Linked DNA regions of Pseudobacteriovorax antillogorgiicola. The protein of the gene in region 1 interacts with the protein of each later gene in a pairwise test. Links are inferred from orthologs where the notes say so. Each region holds a gene or a part of one and is shown in the gene's direction. Other genes may lie near its edges.

Region 1 (8,295 bases):
GTGTTTTTGATCGGGATGGGCAAGTGATCTGGAGTTCGGCTTTATCTTATAACGACGAGCCGATTTCGATCCAAACCAGGCAGTTCGTGCTGGGGGCCATCGAACGCTTTCGCGCCTACCCAGGGATGACGTCGCGAGCAGTGGTCGACGTGGACCAGGGGCGCGATGTGGTGCGTGGAGTCGCACCGATTGTTGATCCCAGCTCTCAAGCGATCGTTGGGGTCGTGCTCACCGAGGAGCGATTTGATACCCAAATCCTAAAGAGCGTGGAAGGGATCATTCAGGAGTTTGCGAACCTTAAACCCGGTGCCGAGTTGATCCGACTAAGCTATTTGATTCTCCTCGTTTTAATGGTTTTGATCATCTTGTTTTCAGCTACCTGGCTGGGTTTCTATGTATCCAAGGGCATCATGGCGCCTATTCAAAGCCTTGCCGAAGCTACCAAAGAGGTGGCACTTGGAAACTATGAGGTGAATTTGGTTGCAAAAACAGACGATGAAACTGGGCAGCTGATTCGCTCCTTTAATAGTATGACTGCTGATTTGAAAGCTCACGAGCAACAGGTTCGAGACTTTACCGCCAAGCTTGAAAAAACCAATGTTGAGCTTGATCAGCGCCGTAAGTATATGGAGGTGATCCTTAGGAACATCTCTGCAGGTGTGATCTCGGTGAGTTCATCCGGTATTGTGACATCCATCAATCGAGCGGCAGAGAAGCTGCTGGGAATTTCGGCGGAAGGAGCCATCAATCATCACGAGTCATTAGTTTTTACTGGCTATTTGATGGAAAGCTTCTGGAAGCCTATCCAAGAGAGAGTTTCCGAAAGTGCCGAGTTCACTGGGCAGATCGAGCTAGATGTGGGAGATCGTTCGTTAACGCTGCTAGCTGATGGCATCAAGATCTCGGATGAAGCTGGGGAAGACCTTGGTATGATCGTTGTCTTTGATGATGCAAGCGAACAGGTGAAAGCCCAACGAGTTGCAGCCTGGCGTGAGGTTGCGCGGCGGATCGCTCATGAAATTAAGAACCCCATCACACCGATCAAGTTGAGTGCCCAGCGTTTGCTACGGAAGTTTGGCAACCAGTTTGAAGGGAAGGACCAGCAGGTATTTTCCTCCTGTGTTGAAACCATTGTCTCAGAGGTCGATGGCCTGAGAGATCTGGTTAATGAATTCTCTAAATTTGCCAGAATGCCTGCGGTTCGGACCCAGCCAGAAAACTTGTATAATTTGATTCGCGATGTCGTGGGAATGTATAGCTTGAGCTACAGCCACGTCACCTTCGATATAGGTCAGCTGCCTAAAGATTTGCCCTTGGTGCAGCTCGATCGGGAGCAGATGATTCGGGTTTTCACCAATCTGATAGCCAACAGTATCGATGCTTTGGCTGAGGTGGGTCTGATTTCCATATCAGCCTCAATGCTCCCAGGCTATGAAGTGGTGCGAGTTTCCATTGCCGATACAGGGTGCGGTATCCCCGACCGGGTGAAGCAGAAGGTTATGGAACCCTATTTTTCGACTAAAAAACATGGCACGGGCCTTGGCCTTGCGATCGTGAATCAAATTGTCTCCGATCATGGTGGATACTTGAGAATTCAAGACAATGTTCCGGAGGGCACGATTGTGGTGATGGAGCTGCCGGTAGGATAAGGAAGAATCGATGGAGAACCAGTTGGATAAAAGCCGCCCTTTGGCGTTGATCGTTGACGATGAAGAAAGCATTCGCAATACCCTCGCTGACGTACTGGATGATGAGGGTTGGGATACGAAGTTGGCCGCCAATGGCTATGAAGGGGTTGATCGGTTCAAAAAAGCTTCCCCAGATTTGGTTTTTTTAGATGTTTGGATGCCGAATCTGGATGGCATTCAGACCCTGCAAATATTAAAAGAGCTGAATCATCAAACTCCGGTCGTTGTCATGAGTGGGCACGGGACCATCGATACTGCAGTTCGTGCAACCCGTATCGGAGCTTTTGAGTACCTTGAGAAGCCCTTGTCTCTTGAGAAGATCTTGCCTTTGCTGGAGCATGCGAACAAGCTCCGCAAGGCTCACTCTCGCACGAGTCAGCTAGTGGAGGCCACCGAAATGATCGGCCGAAGCGAAGGCCTGATGCAAATCAAGCGGCAAATCAACATGGTTGCCCCTCGCAACGCATGGATCTTGATCACTGGGGAAAACGGTACGGGTAAGGAGGTGGTTGCTCGGAATGTTCATGCACGTAGCACCCGCTGCAATGAAGCTTTTATTGCTGTAAACTGCGCGGCGATTCCTGAGGAGCTGATTGAGAGCGAGTTGTTTGGCCATCAGAAGGGGGCATTTACCAATGCCATTGCGAGCAAGCAGGGTAAGTTCGAATTGGCAAATAACGGAACCTTGTTTCTAGATGAAATTGGGGACATGTCTCTGAAGACTCAAGCTAAGATCCTGAGAATCCTACAGGAGCAGAAGTTTGAGCGGGTTGGGGGTGTTGAAGCGATAGAAGTTGATGTGAGGGTGATCGCAGCAACCAATAAAAATTTAAAAGAAGAGATTGAAAAAGGCCAGTTTCGAGAAGACTTGTACTATCGCTTGAATGTAATCCCCTTTGAGCTTCCTCCGTTGCGTGACCGTGGAGACGATATCTCAGATCTATGTGACTACTTTTTTCAGCAGTTTTCTTTGGAATTAGCTGAACCGCAAAAGCGTCTTTCAGATGATGCCTACCTGATGCTCAAGCAGTATCGCTGGCCAGGGAATATTCGTGAGCTAAAGAATATGCTGGAACGAATCTGCATCATGATTCCCGACGAAGTAATTCGTGTCGAGCATTTGAAGGGCTTGCTGCCGGTTGATGATGAGCCACGCCCCACTCCGACACTCAATGCTCAAGCTGCAACTCTGAAGCAGGCAAAAACAGATTTTGAAAGAGCCTTTATTCTTGATAAACTTGAGGAAAATCAGTGGAACGTAACTAAAACGGCGGAAGCGATCGGTGTTGAGCGCAGCAATCTGCATCGGAAGCTGAAAGTATTTAAAATCGACCCCAAGCAAAGAGGCTAGCTTATGACGCAGTTCACTCCCATTGGAATTGGCGCCACCGAAGGAGGTGAATTGCTTCTGCAAGATGAACTCAGTGATGGTCAGTGGCGAGCTCTAAAAGTCGGCACGGACACAGTGCTGCTTCATAATGAAGGCATCGCAGACCAGATTAGCTCTGCTTCAGGGCGATGTGGTACAGATGTTTTAGTCAGCCTTATGTATGGTTTGGTTCATCGGCGCTTCACAGGTATTTTTAGTATTAAAGTCGATGACAATCACAAGTCCCTATACTTTCAAAACGGCGAATTGGTGTTTGCGCGATCCGATCTGATGGACGATCGGCTGGGCGAAGTTATCTATCGGGGTGGGCGTATCACGATCGATCAGATGACAAATGCTGCAGTTGAAGTCACAAGAGAGCGTAAATTTGGTAAGGTGCTGCTTGAAAGTAAGGAATATAACAGTGCCGATCTTTGGGACTTCTTGAAGCTTCAGATTAAAGAGATATTCCAGTCGGTTTTCTTGACCTCTCATGTGGTTTACGAAATTAGAGCTGATAGTAGTCAGCCCCCCGTTTCGATTATCCTTGAGGAAAGTACAAAAACTCTCATTGAGCAGTGCGCTAGCTTTAGCCAAATGTTTCGTGGGTTTCGGAGCCGCGTCGGAGCCAGGTCTAGGCTAATTGTGAGGGAAGAGGATCGTGACCACAAACACGAAGAGGGAACACATCTCTACGATATGCTGTTGCTGATTCGAGAAAATCCAACAGTCGCAAACCTATTGGCAAAATCGAAACTAACCGAAAGCAACACCTATCTCAATCTATTTCATCTGGTGGTGGAGAGATATATCGAGGTTGAAGAACTGGATGAAAATAGCCAGGTGTTTATCGCCAGCGACCACCAGCAGCGTGAGCTTAAAGGCTATATCGATGCTTATCACATTGTCCTGAGGACGTCTGTGAAAGCCTTTGGTGATGCTAAGGTGACGTTTCCATACCTCGACCTGCAAAGCTTTGTCAGGCGGCTCTATCAGGATCGGAACACCCCCATATACTTGAAAAGCGATGGTAGTATAGCCGTTGAGAGTGTAAGACACCTCTACGAAAAGGGGCGTGACAGCGCCACACAGCAGCAGTCCATCGCATGGGCTCTGCAAGGCCTGATTCAATTTGTCCTGCAAATCACTGGTGACTTGCTGCCGAAGAACGGATGGGCAGTCAAAAAATCTATTCAAGAAATGTTAATATGAAAAAACAAAATTTTAGAAGAAAAAACAAACCTTCAACAAAACCCGAGGGCTTGTATGTTGAAAGTTGGTCTGCTCTTCAAGAATATCTCCAGTATCAAGAACAGAGAATCAAAAAAATTGAGTGCCCTGACCGAGACATGAATCGATTAGGGAAGCTACTTGAAGGCCGTAGCTTACCGTGTCCTATCGAGCAAGGTGCCGAGTCTCTAAAAGTTTTTGTTCAAGAAGACTTCCGTGATGAATTCAGGCTTGAAGAGAAGCTTCCAGACCAACTTTCGCCCGTGGTTCTTGCCTTGGATCACATCACGGATACGAGGAACCTGGGTGCGATTTTACGGTCAGCATCTTTCTTTGGTGTTTCCGATATTGTTGTTCCTCAAAAGCGTCAGGCTCCTATTGCCTTGGGTACGATGTCTACGTGCCAAGGGGCACTAGTCTTCACGGACGTCTACTCCGTGGTGAATCTGGTTCGGACCTTGAGAAAGCTAAAAGATCACGGTTACTGGATAGTTGGTACGGATATGGGAGGTGAGCCTATGGACCGATACTCCAGTAAATATGAAAAGGTTGTCTTGGTGATGGGGTCGGAGGATAAAGGTTTATCACGTCTCGTACGCAAGGCCTGTGATGTGATTGTATCTATTGAAGGTGCACCCAATCGCGTGGAGTCCTTGAACGTAGCGGTTGCCGCTGGAATTGTGCTGCAACAATTCAGTAAGTCATTATAAACCGTCTAAAAAATGTGTATTTTTCTTTTCCTTTATCCTTGACAGTTGGGAGAAGAACAGTGTAATTCACTCTAACACTTGAGGCGGCTGAAAACAGTTACTTAAGTGACTGCTGGCGTAGCTCAATTGGTAGAGCAGCTGACTTGTAATCAGCAGGTTGCGGGTTCAAGTCCCATCGCCAGCTCCATATTTTTCAGCTTGTTTTTGGTGCTCTATGGAGGGGTGCCCGAGTGGCTAAAGGGGGCGGACTGTAAATCCGTTGGCTCAGCCTACGATGGTTCGAATCCATCTCCCTCCACCATTTTTGTTACCGGTGTTCGTTTTGGATATGCGGGAGTAGCTCAGCTGGCTAGAGCATTAGCCTTCCAAGCTAAGGGTCGCGGGTTCGAATCCCGTTTCCCGCTCCATACGTCTGCTTGTAATTTAGCCCAGGTGGCTCAGGGGTAGAGCACGTCCTTGGTAAGGACGAGGTCACGGGTTCAAATCCCGTTCTGGGCTCCATCTTACCTGTGGCTCTTTTAAATCAAGATTTTCATTTTTAATAATTCGATGTATTATCGTGCATCTTACGGTTTTACTATATAGAACAGTATCATAGGAATCGCTTTCTGCCGATAGCGGGAGGAATAAAATGGCAAAAGAAAAATTTGAACGAGGAAAACCACACGTTAACGTTGGTACTATTGGCCACGTCGACCACGGTAAAACAACTCTAACTGCAGCAATCACAAAGGTCATGAGTCTTGCTTACGGTGGCGAACTGAAAGCGTTTGATGAGATCGATAATGCTCCGGAAGAGAAGGCTCGCGGTATCACTATCGCGACATCTCACGTAGAGTACGAATCTGAAAACCGTCACTACGCTCACGTTGACTGTCCAGGTCACGCTGACTATGTGAAGAACATGATCACTGGTGCTGCTCAGATGGACGGTGCGATCTTGGTTTGTAGCGCGGCTGATGGCCCCATGCCTCAGACTCGTGAGCACATTCTACTTGCTCGTCAGGTAGGTGTTCCAAAGATCGTAGTATTCCTTAATAAGTGCGACATGGTCGACGACGAAGAGCTTCTAGAGCTCGTCGAAATGGAAGTTCGTGAGCTTCTAAGTCAGTACCAGTTCCCAGGAGATGACACTCCGATTGTTAAGGGTTCTGCTCTAAAAGCTCTTGAAGCTGGCAGCGCTGATGATGAGTGGGCTAAAAAGGTTGTTGAGCTTATCGCAGAATGTGATGAGTACATCCCAGTTCCTGATCGTCCAGTTGACAAGCCTTTCTTGATGCCGATCGAAGATGTTTTCTCCATCTCTGGTCGTGGTACAGTTGTTACTGGTCGTATCGAGCGCGGTATTGTTAAGGTTGGTGAAGAGATCGAAATCGTTGGTATTAAAGAAACAACGAAGACGACCTGTACTGGCGTAGAAATGTTCCGTAAGCTTCTAGACGAAGGTCAAGCGGGTGACAACGTTGGTATCCTTCTTCGTGGTACTAAGCGTGAAGAGGTTGTACGTGGTCAGGTTCTTTCTAAGCCTGGCTCCATTACGCCGCACAAGAAGTTCAAGGCTTCTGTCTATATCTTGACTAAAGAAGAAGGTGGACGTCACACTCCATTCTTCAAGGGTTACCGTCCTCAGTTCTACTTCAGAACTACTGACGTAACTGGCAACATCATCCTTCCTGCTGATGTAGAGATGGTTATGCCTGGTGACAACATTGATGTTGAAGTTGAACTTATCCAGCCAATTGCGATGGATAAAGAGCTTCGCTTCGCGATCCGCGAAGGTGGACGTACTGTTGGTGCCGGTGTTGTTGCTGAGATCACTGACTAATTAGAGTGAGGAAGCGTTTTCGCTTCCTTTTCTATAGGCGAGTAGCTCCAATTGGTAGAGCGGCGGATTCCAAATCCGCATGTTGGGGGTTCGAGTCCCTCCTCGCCTGCTTTTTTGTGTTTAATTTTTTACTAGTTACAGTGTTGCTTCTCGGGTTGAAGAGCTGGAGGAAGTTTTTATGAAAAAAGATGATGCATTCTATCTTCGCCTGGCTTACGTTATTTTTGCAGGCTTGGTAGCGTTTACTAGTTACAAAGCTCTGGAAACCATTGGCGTGCAGACCGGTTTTTCCGAGAAGTTCGATGAGTTATTCCAGCCAGCGTCCCTCATAGTTGCTCTTCTTATTGGTGCAGGTACGTCGCTTTTCTTGTCTCGTGACAAGGAAAGGCATGAGTATTTCCTAGCTTCCGTCGGGGAGTTGCGAAAGGTTACTTGGCCGAGCTTTCCTGACACGAGGCGTATGACGATCGTCGTTTGCGTGGTCGTGGGTATATTCGCTGCCATCCTTGCTGCATTTGACCTGATTTGGGCTGAACTTCTTGGTATTATATTAACCTAAGATAGAAGTCCATTGAGATCACCGAGGTTTTAGTGGCCTGCATGGTCTAATTTTATTTTAAAGGCAAGATATATGAGCGGCGAATTCAAGTGGTATGTCGTCCATACCTATTCAGGCTATGAAGAGCGAGCAAAGCAATCCCTTTTAGAACTCGCAAAGAACGAAGGATGCGAAGAGCAGTTCGGAGAGGTTTTTATCCCGCAGACGGTGAGTGAGACCGTCACCAAGTCGGGTAAGAAAAAGGCTGTGTCGAAGACATCTTTCCCGGGTTACATCCTAGTCCAGATGGATCTTACCGATCTCACCATGCATATCGTCAAAAGCACCCCTAAAATTACCGGCTTTGTTGGGAATACAAAACGACCTAGGCCTTTGCCAGATCACGAGGTGCTTCAGATCACTTCCGAAGAAGCTCGTGAGCAAGCGAAAGAAGTTATTCCAGACGTGCAGTTTGCAAAAGGCGAGGCGGTCAAGGTTATGGAAGGGCCGTTTAGTAACTTCGACGGCGTCATCGATGAGGTTAAGCCTGATAAAGCGAAAGTCAGGGTATTAGTTAGTATTTTTGGGCGAGAAACCCCAGTGGAACTCGAGTTCGGACAAGTTGAGAAGATTTAGATATCTTGGACTCGGGAAATTCCTTGACGACTGTGGAAAAATAACGTAAATCCCGTTTTCCAAGTCAGATAGTTGGCGTAAGCCAGTTTCGATGAAATAGGAGCAATAAAGTGGCAAAGAAAGTTGTCGGATTTATCAAATTGCAGATTCCGGCAGGAAAAGCGAACCCTGCTCCACCCATTGGTCCAGCTTTGGGTCAACGCGGTGTGAATATCATGGCGTTCTGCAAAGACTTTAATGCTAAAACTCAAAAGCAGGCTGGATCTGTTCTGCCTACCGTGATAACTGTATACGCGGAT
Region 2 (5,387 bases), on another replicon or contig:
TGGTAGAGGGATCAATGCTTTATCCGCGGAAAAAGTAAAAGTCTTCCTTCAGGTCGGAGATAGTAAGATCAACAAGCGCTTTGGAAATATACCAGTGGAAATCGTTGGAAGCGAGTTCTTGACGAAAGTAAAACCTTCTTTTGTTTCCATTATGGTCCAGGGGACGCCAGACATATTGAATTTTATCAAGCGGTCGGACTTCAAAGCCTTTATTGAAGCCCAAGGTCTGCGTCCAGGTCGCTATGAACAGGATATCAAGGTTCAAATCCCATCTGATACCGTGCTAATCGAAGCTTTTCCTGAGAAGGGGATTGTTTCGATACTTAAGAAGAAGAAGTCAGATTAGGGTCTTTGGCCTTTAAGAGGCGATTGATAGATGTCGTCAGAATGGCAGTGAGAGGCGTATTTTTCAAGTGCCAATTCTAGACAGGGTCTATTCTAACGTATATGTTTCCAGAGTAAGGTAAATTGATGTAGAGAGGCACAAGTTGTGGGTAAGTACTTTGGCACGGATGGCATACGAGGAAAAGCAAACGTTCATCCTATGTCTCCTGATTTTGTATTGAGGCTCGGTCAAGCCATTGGAATTCACTTTCGCAAGGCTTACCCCAAACCAAAGATCCTTATTGGCAAGGACACCCGACGTAGTGGATACATGCTGGAGCAAGCTCTAAGTTCTGGTATTTGCAGCGTTGGAGTTGATGTCGGCTTCTTAGGCCCATTGCCAACCCCAGGGATTGCCTATTTGACGCGAGGAATGAGGGCATGTGCCGGCATTGTGATCTCTGCGTCCCACAATCCCTTTCATGATAATGGGATTAAGATTTTCAGTGACAATGGCTTTAAGTTGCCGGATGAAATTGAGGACAAGCTGGAGTCGTTGCTGGAGCTTGATCCGATATTGGATAGCTTCCCAGTTGATATGCAGATTGGCAATGCCAAGCGTATTGACGATGCGGTAGGCCAGTACGCGGTTTTCCTAAAGGAGCAGTTTCCAAAACACCTAACCCTCGAAGGGATGAGGATTGTCTTAGATTGTGCCAATGGTGCCGCATACAAGGTGGCACCGAAGGTTTTCGAAGAATTAGGGGCGGAACTATTCGTTGTGGGCGACAAGCCTGATGGTCGCAATATCAATGATCAGTGTGGGGCATTACACCCTCAAAAGGTGAAGGACTTAGTTAAACTGTACAAGGCAGATATTGGCCTCGCTTTTGATGGTGATGCCGATCGCTTGATTGTCGTTGATGATACAGCGGAAATCATTGATGGCGACCAGATCATGGCGATCTGTGCCAGCTACATGAAGAAAGCTGGACGGCTTAGAAAGTCGACAGTGGTTGCTACGGTTATGAGTAACATGGGCCTTGATATCGCAATGAAAAGTATTGGGGTGAAATTGCTCCGTACCAAAGTAGGCGATCGCTACGTTGTCGACGAAATGCGTCGCGGTGGATACAACCTCGGCGGCGAGCAATCGGGGCATATGGTTTTTTCAGATAGCAGCACCACCGGAGATGGAATCTTGGCAGCTCTTCATTTGCTAGAGATTGTGCAGGAGACTAAATCGCCTTTATCAGAGCACAAAAAGTGCATGGAAGTTTTACCGCAGGTTCTAAAGAACGTGAAGGTTAGCAAGAAGGTGCCTTTGGAAGAATTGCCGAAGGTAAAGGAATCAATTGCAGTGTGTGAGACAAAACTTGGAACGAAGGGGCGGGTCCTGTTTCGATATTCAGGAACTGAAAATCTAGCTCGTATCATGCTAGAAGGCGAAGATAGCCACGAGTTGGAACTGATGGCCCGCGAAATTGCAGATAGTTTACAGAATAGTACGAATTAGGAGTTTATCTTGATTAGATTGGGAGTGAATCTTGATCATGTGGCAACCGTTCGGAACGCCCGTGGTGAAGCCTATCCAAACCCTGTTCAGGCCGCACTTCTCGCGGAGCTCGGGGGAGCTGATAATATAACCTGTCATCTACGTGAAGACCGGCGTCACATCAAGGATCGAGATGTCGAGTTGCTGAAGGAGCAGATTAACGTTCCACTCAACTTTGAGATGGCCATTACAGATGAGATGGTCGCGATCGCAAAAAGAGTAAAACCCCATGCCGTAACTTTAGTCCCTGAAAAACGCCAGGAACTAACCACTGAGGGTGGGCTTGATCCGAATCACTACCAGAACTTGCAGAAGGTCATCTCTGATCTCAAAGAGCATGATATGCTTGTCTCTTTATTTGTTGAGGCGGATGAGCGGGTCATCGAGCAAACAAAGCAACTTGGTGCCGACGCAATCGAAATCCATACTGGTAACTTCTGTCATGAGATGGATGCAGCCCGTTCTAGCCAGCGACAATGGGAATTGGTAAAGCCGCTGATGGAATCTGCAAAACAAGCTCATGAGATGGGCTTGCAAGTTCATTTTGGGCATGGATTGCATTACAGTAATGCCCACTGGATGCAGGCGATTCCCTTTTGCGAGGAAGCCAACATTGGCCACGCGATTATCTCCCGTGCGATCTATGTGGGCTTGGAATCAGCAGTTCGCGAGATGAAGTCACTGTTAAACGACAGCCGTTTTGCGCCTAGACTTAAGGGGCTGGACTGATGGGCTTCGAAAAGCTGGTTGTCGGGGAGAACTCTCTTTATGAGCTTCTCCTGAAGCTGGATGAGGCTTTGCCTGAAAACTTTGTGCTTTGGTTAAAAGGGGAAATGGGGGCTGGAAAGACCACTCTCGTTCGCCACTACCTGCGCGGCAAGGGCCTTTCCGATGAAACTCCAGTAGTATCACCGACGTATACGATTATGAATGAGTATCAAATTGGCGATCGATGGTACGCGCACCTCGATTTATATCGGGCAGAAGATAGCTTCAGTCTCGATGAAATTGGAGTTAAAGATAGGGACTATCGGGGAATATTTCTTGAGTGGCCTGATACGCCAGGCGATGATGAAACCATTGCTCCAAGCCACATACTGCACATTAGCTACGAAGAGGATGGGCAGTCGCGAGGCTATCGCTTAGAAACAGTATAGCCCTACTATGCTATTCCCTAGCCAGCCAGTGGAATCATTTCTGATGCATCTTTCTCTGTCATCGATATGGTGAAGGTGGTAACTTCTTTGTCACGGTTGGCTTCGATACTCCAGCCATAAAGAGCGATAATCGAATGAACTAGGGTGAGATTCAAGCCCATCCCCTTGCCGATGTCTTTGGTGGTATAGAAGGGGTCAAACACATGATCTAGGGTGGTGTCAGGTGGTAGGCTCGCATTGTCAACTATATGCAGTTGTCTGCTATCCATCCCTTCGTACTGAATCACTTTAACCTTGCCATTGCGAGATGGTCCATGCTTTTCGATCGCATCAAGGGAATTCTCGATACATGTCTTGAGGATTGCTGACAGGTGGAAATGGTTGCAAACTATGGGTCGCGAGCTGGGATGGGCTTCGATTTGAATCTCAAGGCGACAGGCTCGATCTTGAACCTCAGAAAACACCTCACTGAATACATGGTGCAGATCAATAGGAAGAATTTTTTGATCGTTGTGGTTGTTGGAAAACATGCGAATCGATGCGACAATCTCCTCAATTCTTTGTAATGCGTGATCCATTTTTTCAAGCCAGTGGGCTTTTTTCTGGGGAGTAAGCTTTTCTTGCTGGATGATAGCAAGACTGCCTTTGGAAATCGCGAGCGGGTTACTAATTTCATGGGCTATACCGCCGGCCATCATTCCAAGTGAAGACAAGCGTTCATTCTGCTCCATGATCTTTCGTGATTTTGAGATTTCATTCAGACAGCGAGTGGACAATGCATCAAAATAGTAGCTGGCCACAAGGGTTAGTGTGAGGGCAACGATTCGGGTGAGGAATAGGTTGTGATGATGAGGGGAAAACATCTCGCTATCGTAAGCATAGAACCAGATACTGCCTGTGAAAAGCACGGATATAAAGTAAATAATTAGCCCTGGCCTAATCCCTAAGATAAAAACTGAGGCCAATATCAATACGGGAAGGACGATAAAGCCCTCATGATTTATATCTGGTCCTGATTTTAAAATAGTAAGCGAAAGATTGAGGAAGCCGAGAACGATCAGTAGCCAAGCTATGAGCATCGGCAGCCGGTGAAAACTCAAACGCAAACCTAGGAATACAAGGATGCTGAAGGTATGAAATATCAACTGATTGTGCTGATAGGATTCGACAAAGATGTTAAGGAGATAGATAATAAGGTAGCTCAGAATTGCTAAATCAAGACTCAACTTCAAGTATTGAAAGCGATATTTCTGAATAACTTTGTTTTCGAGCATGTTCCTATGATCTCTTTAGTTCTACCATGCTCTGGTATCGGCTAGTATTTTCTGACATAAATAAAATAAGAGGTGTCGATGCTAATTCATACCGAAGAAAAAATATCTAGGTGACAAAAAGCAGATAGCCGCTCCCTTGAAGGTTTTGGGATCCTTAAATATCATCATTTTTTCTATCTAAAATGGTAGCTTGAACCACCGAGGTCTAGGCCTCGTGGTTCTGGCTAAGCTACTGTATCCTTGTGTCAGCTAGCGGTCTATTTAAGGGCAGGCGATGGGCTCGTCTTCAAAACTACGACAAGTACATGTCTCTTTGTTGGGATCTTCACTTTTTAAGATTGCCGAAACGATTTCGGGATCATCAGTCAGATTCAATGAACCATGTAAGCGAACGGTTTTGCCAAGTGCGATCTTATCTGGGGCGTCACCACAGGTGTAGAGGCGCGAGGTCTGGTACGGATCGCTTATCGCTTCAACACAAGATCTTATATAGCCATTGGGTTTGTCATCATCGCCTTCCGCAACAATCCATGACTCCCTTAAAACTATTGCAGCAGCCTTGGATATATCGTTGATTTCGATGATCCCTCGACTGTTGCTTGCAGCTTCTTCGAGCCACTTCTCGTCGATATTGATAATTAAGCCACTTGCTCCAGGCTCACTATCATTACAACCTGGTAGGCTTCTTAATCCTGATTGCAGACATGGTTTAAAGGGCGGAAGTAGGCTTGATGAGTTTGAGTCGGGCCCATCTTTATCCTCAAAAGCTGAAGCAACGACTTGTATCTTAGAGGGAGCATTATCATCTGAGAGTGTTAAGCTAATGGTATTATAAAATGTCTCACGCTTTTGACCGTGAAACGGCTTGAATCGAAAGCTTTCTATGTTGCTAAGGTAGTCTTCACCCCAAAAATTACCGTTATTCGGAGCGTCGTTGAGAGTACCTTTGATACTAAATCGAATCGAATAGGGACTTGAGGCGCTATGAAGCTGGTCAGGAATGGGGCAGGCTTTCTGCACTTGAGGTTTCTTGTCGGACTTAACTAGTTTAAGGTGTTGATTAAGTAGATTATAAAT

The links. The genes of interacting proteins can lie anywhere in the genome.
Region 2: the proteins of rlmB (region 1) and tsaE interact in binary tests that used the Escherichia coli proteins (3 or more experiments, as listed by UniProt). The link is inferred for Pseudobacteriovorax antillogorgiicola from one-to-one orthologs.

What each region holds. Positions count from the first base shown.
Region 1 is NZ_FWZT01000001.1:82,106-90,400, reverse strand. Bases 3,132-6,131 are described here. They hold rlmB (23S rRNA (guanosine(2251)-2'-O)-methyltransferase RlmB), read left to right. Parts: upstream 3,132-4,265; coding sequence 4,266-4,997; downstream 4,998-6,131. Other genes in these bases: tuf (elongation factor Tu), read left to right, coding at 5,629-6,131; B9N89_RS00445 (DUF4388 domain-containing protein), read left to right, coding at 3,132-4,269. Outside these bases: B9N89_RS00455 (sensor histidine kinase), read left to right, coding at 1-1,649; B9N89_RS00450 (sigma-54-dependent transcriptional regulator), read left to right, coding at 1,660-3,039; more of B9N89_RS00445, read left to right, coding at 3,043-3,131; more of tuf, read left to right, coding at 6,132-6,822; preprotein translocase subunit SecE, read left to right, coding at 7,001-7,381; transcription termination/antitermination protein NusG, read left to right, coding at 7,454-7,996; rplK (50S ribosomal protein L11), read left to right, coding at 8,107-8,295. UniProt on the Escherichia coli protein: Specifically methylates the ribose of guanosine 2251 in 23S rRNA.
Region 2 is NZ_FWZT01000025.1:61,860-67,246, reverse strand. The notes cover bases 1,335-4,321. They hold tsaE (tRNA (adenosine(37)-N6)-threonylcarbamoyltransferase complex ATPase subunit type 1 TsaE), read left to right. Parts: upstream 1,335-2,607; coding sequence 2,608-3,036; downstream 3,037-4,321. Other genes in these bases: B9N89_RS25475 (sensor histidine kinase), read right to left, coding at 3,054-4,310; B9N89_RS25485 (pyridoxine 5'-phosphate synthase), read left to right, coding at 1,850-2,608; glmM (phosphoglucosamine mutase), read left to right, coding at 1,335-1,840. Also shown: B9N89_RS25495 (CdaR family protein), read left to right, coding at 1-346; more of glmM, read left to right, coding at 491-1,334; B9N89_RS25470 (serine hydrolase domain-containing protein), read right to left, coding at 4,572-5,387. UniProt on the Escherichia coli protein: Required for the formation of a threonylcarbamoyl group on adenosine at position 37 (t(6)A37) in tRNAs that read codons beginning with adenine.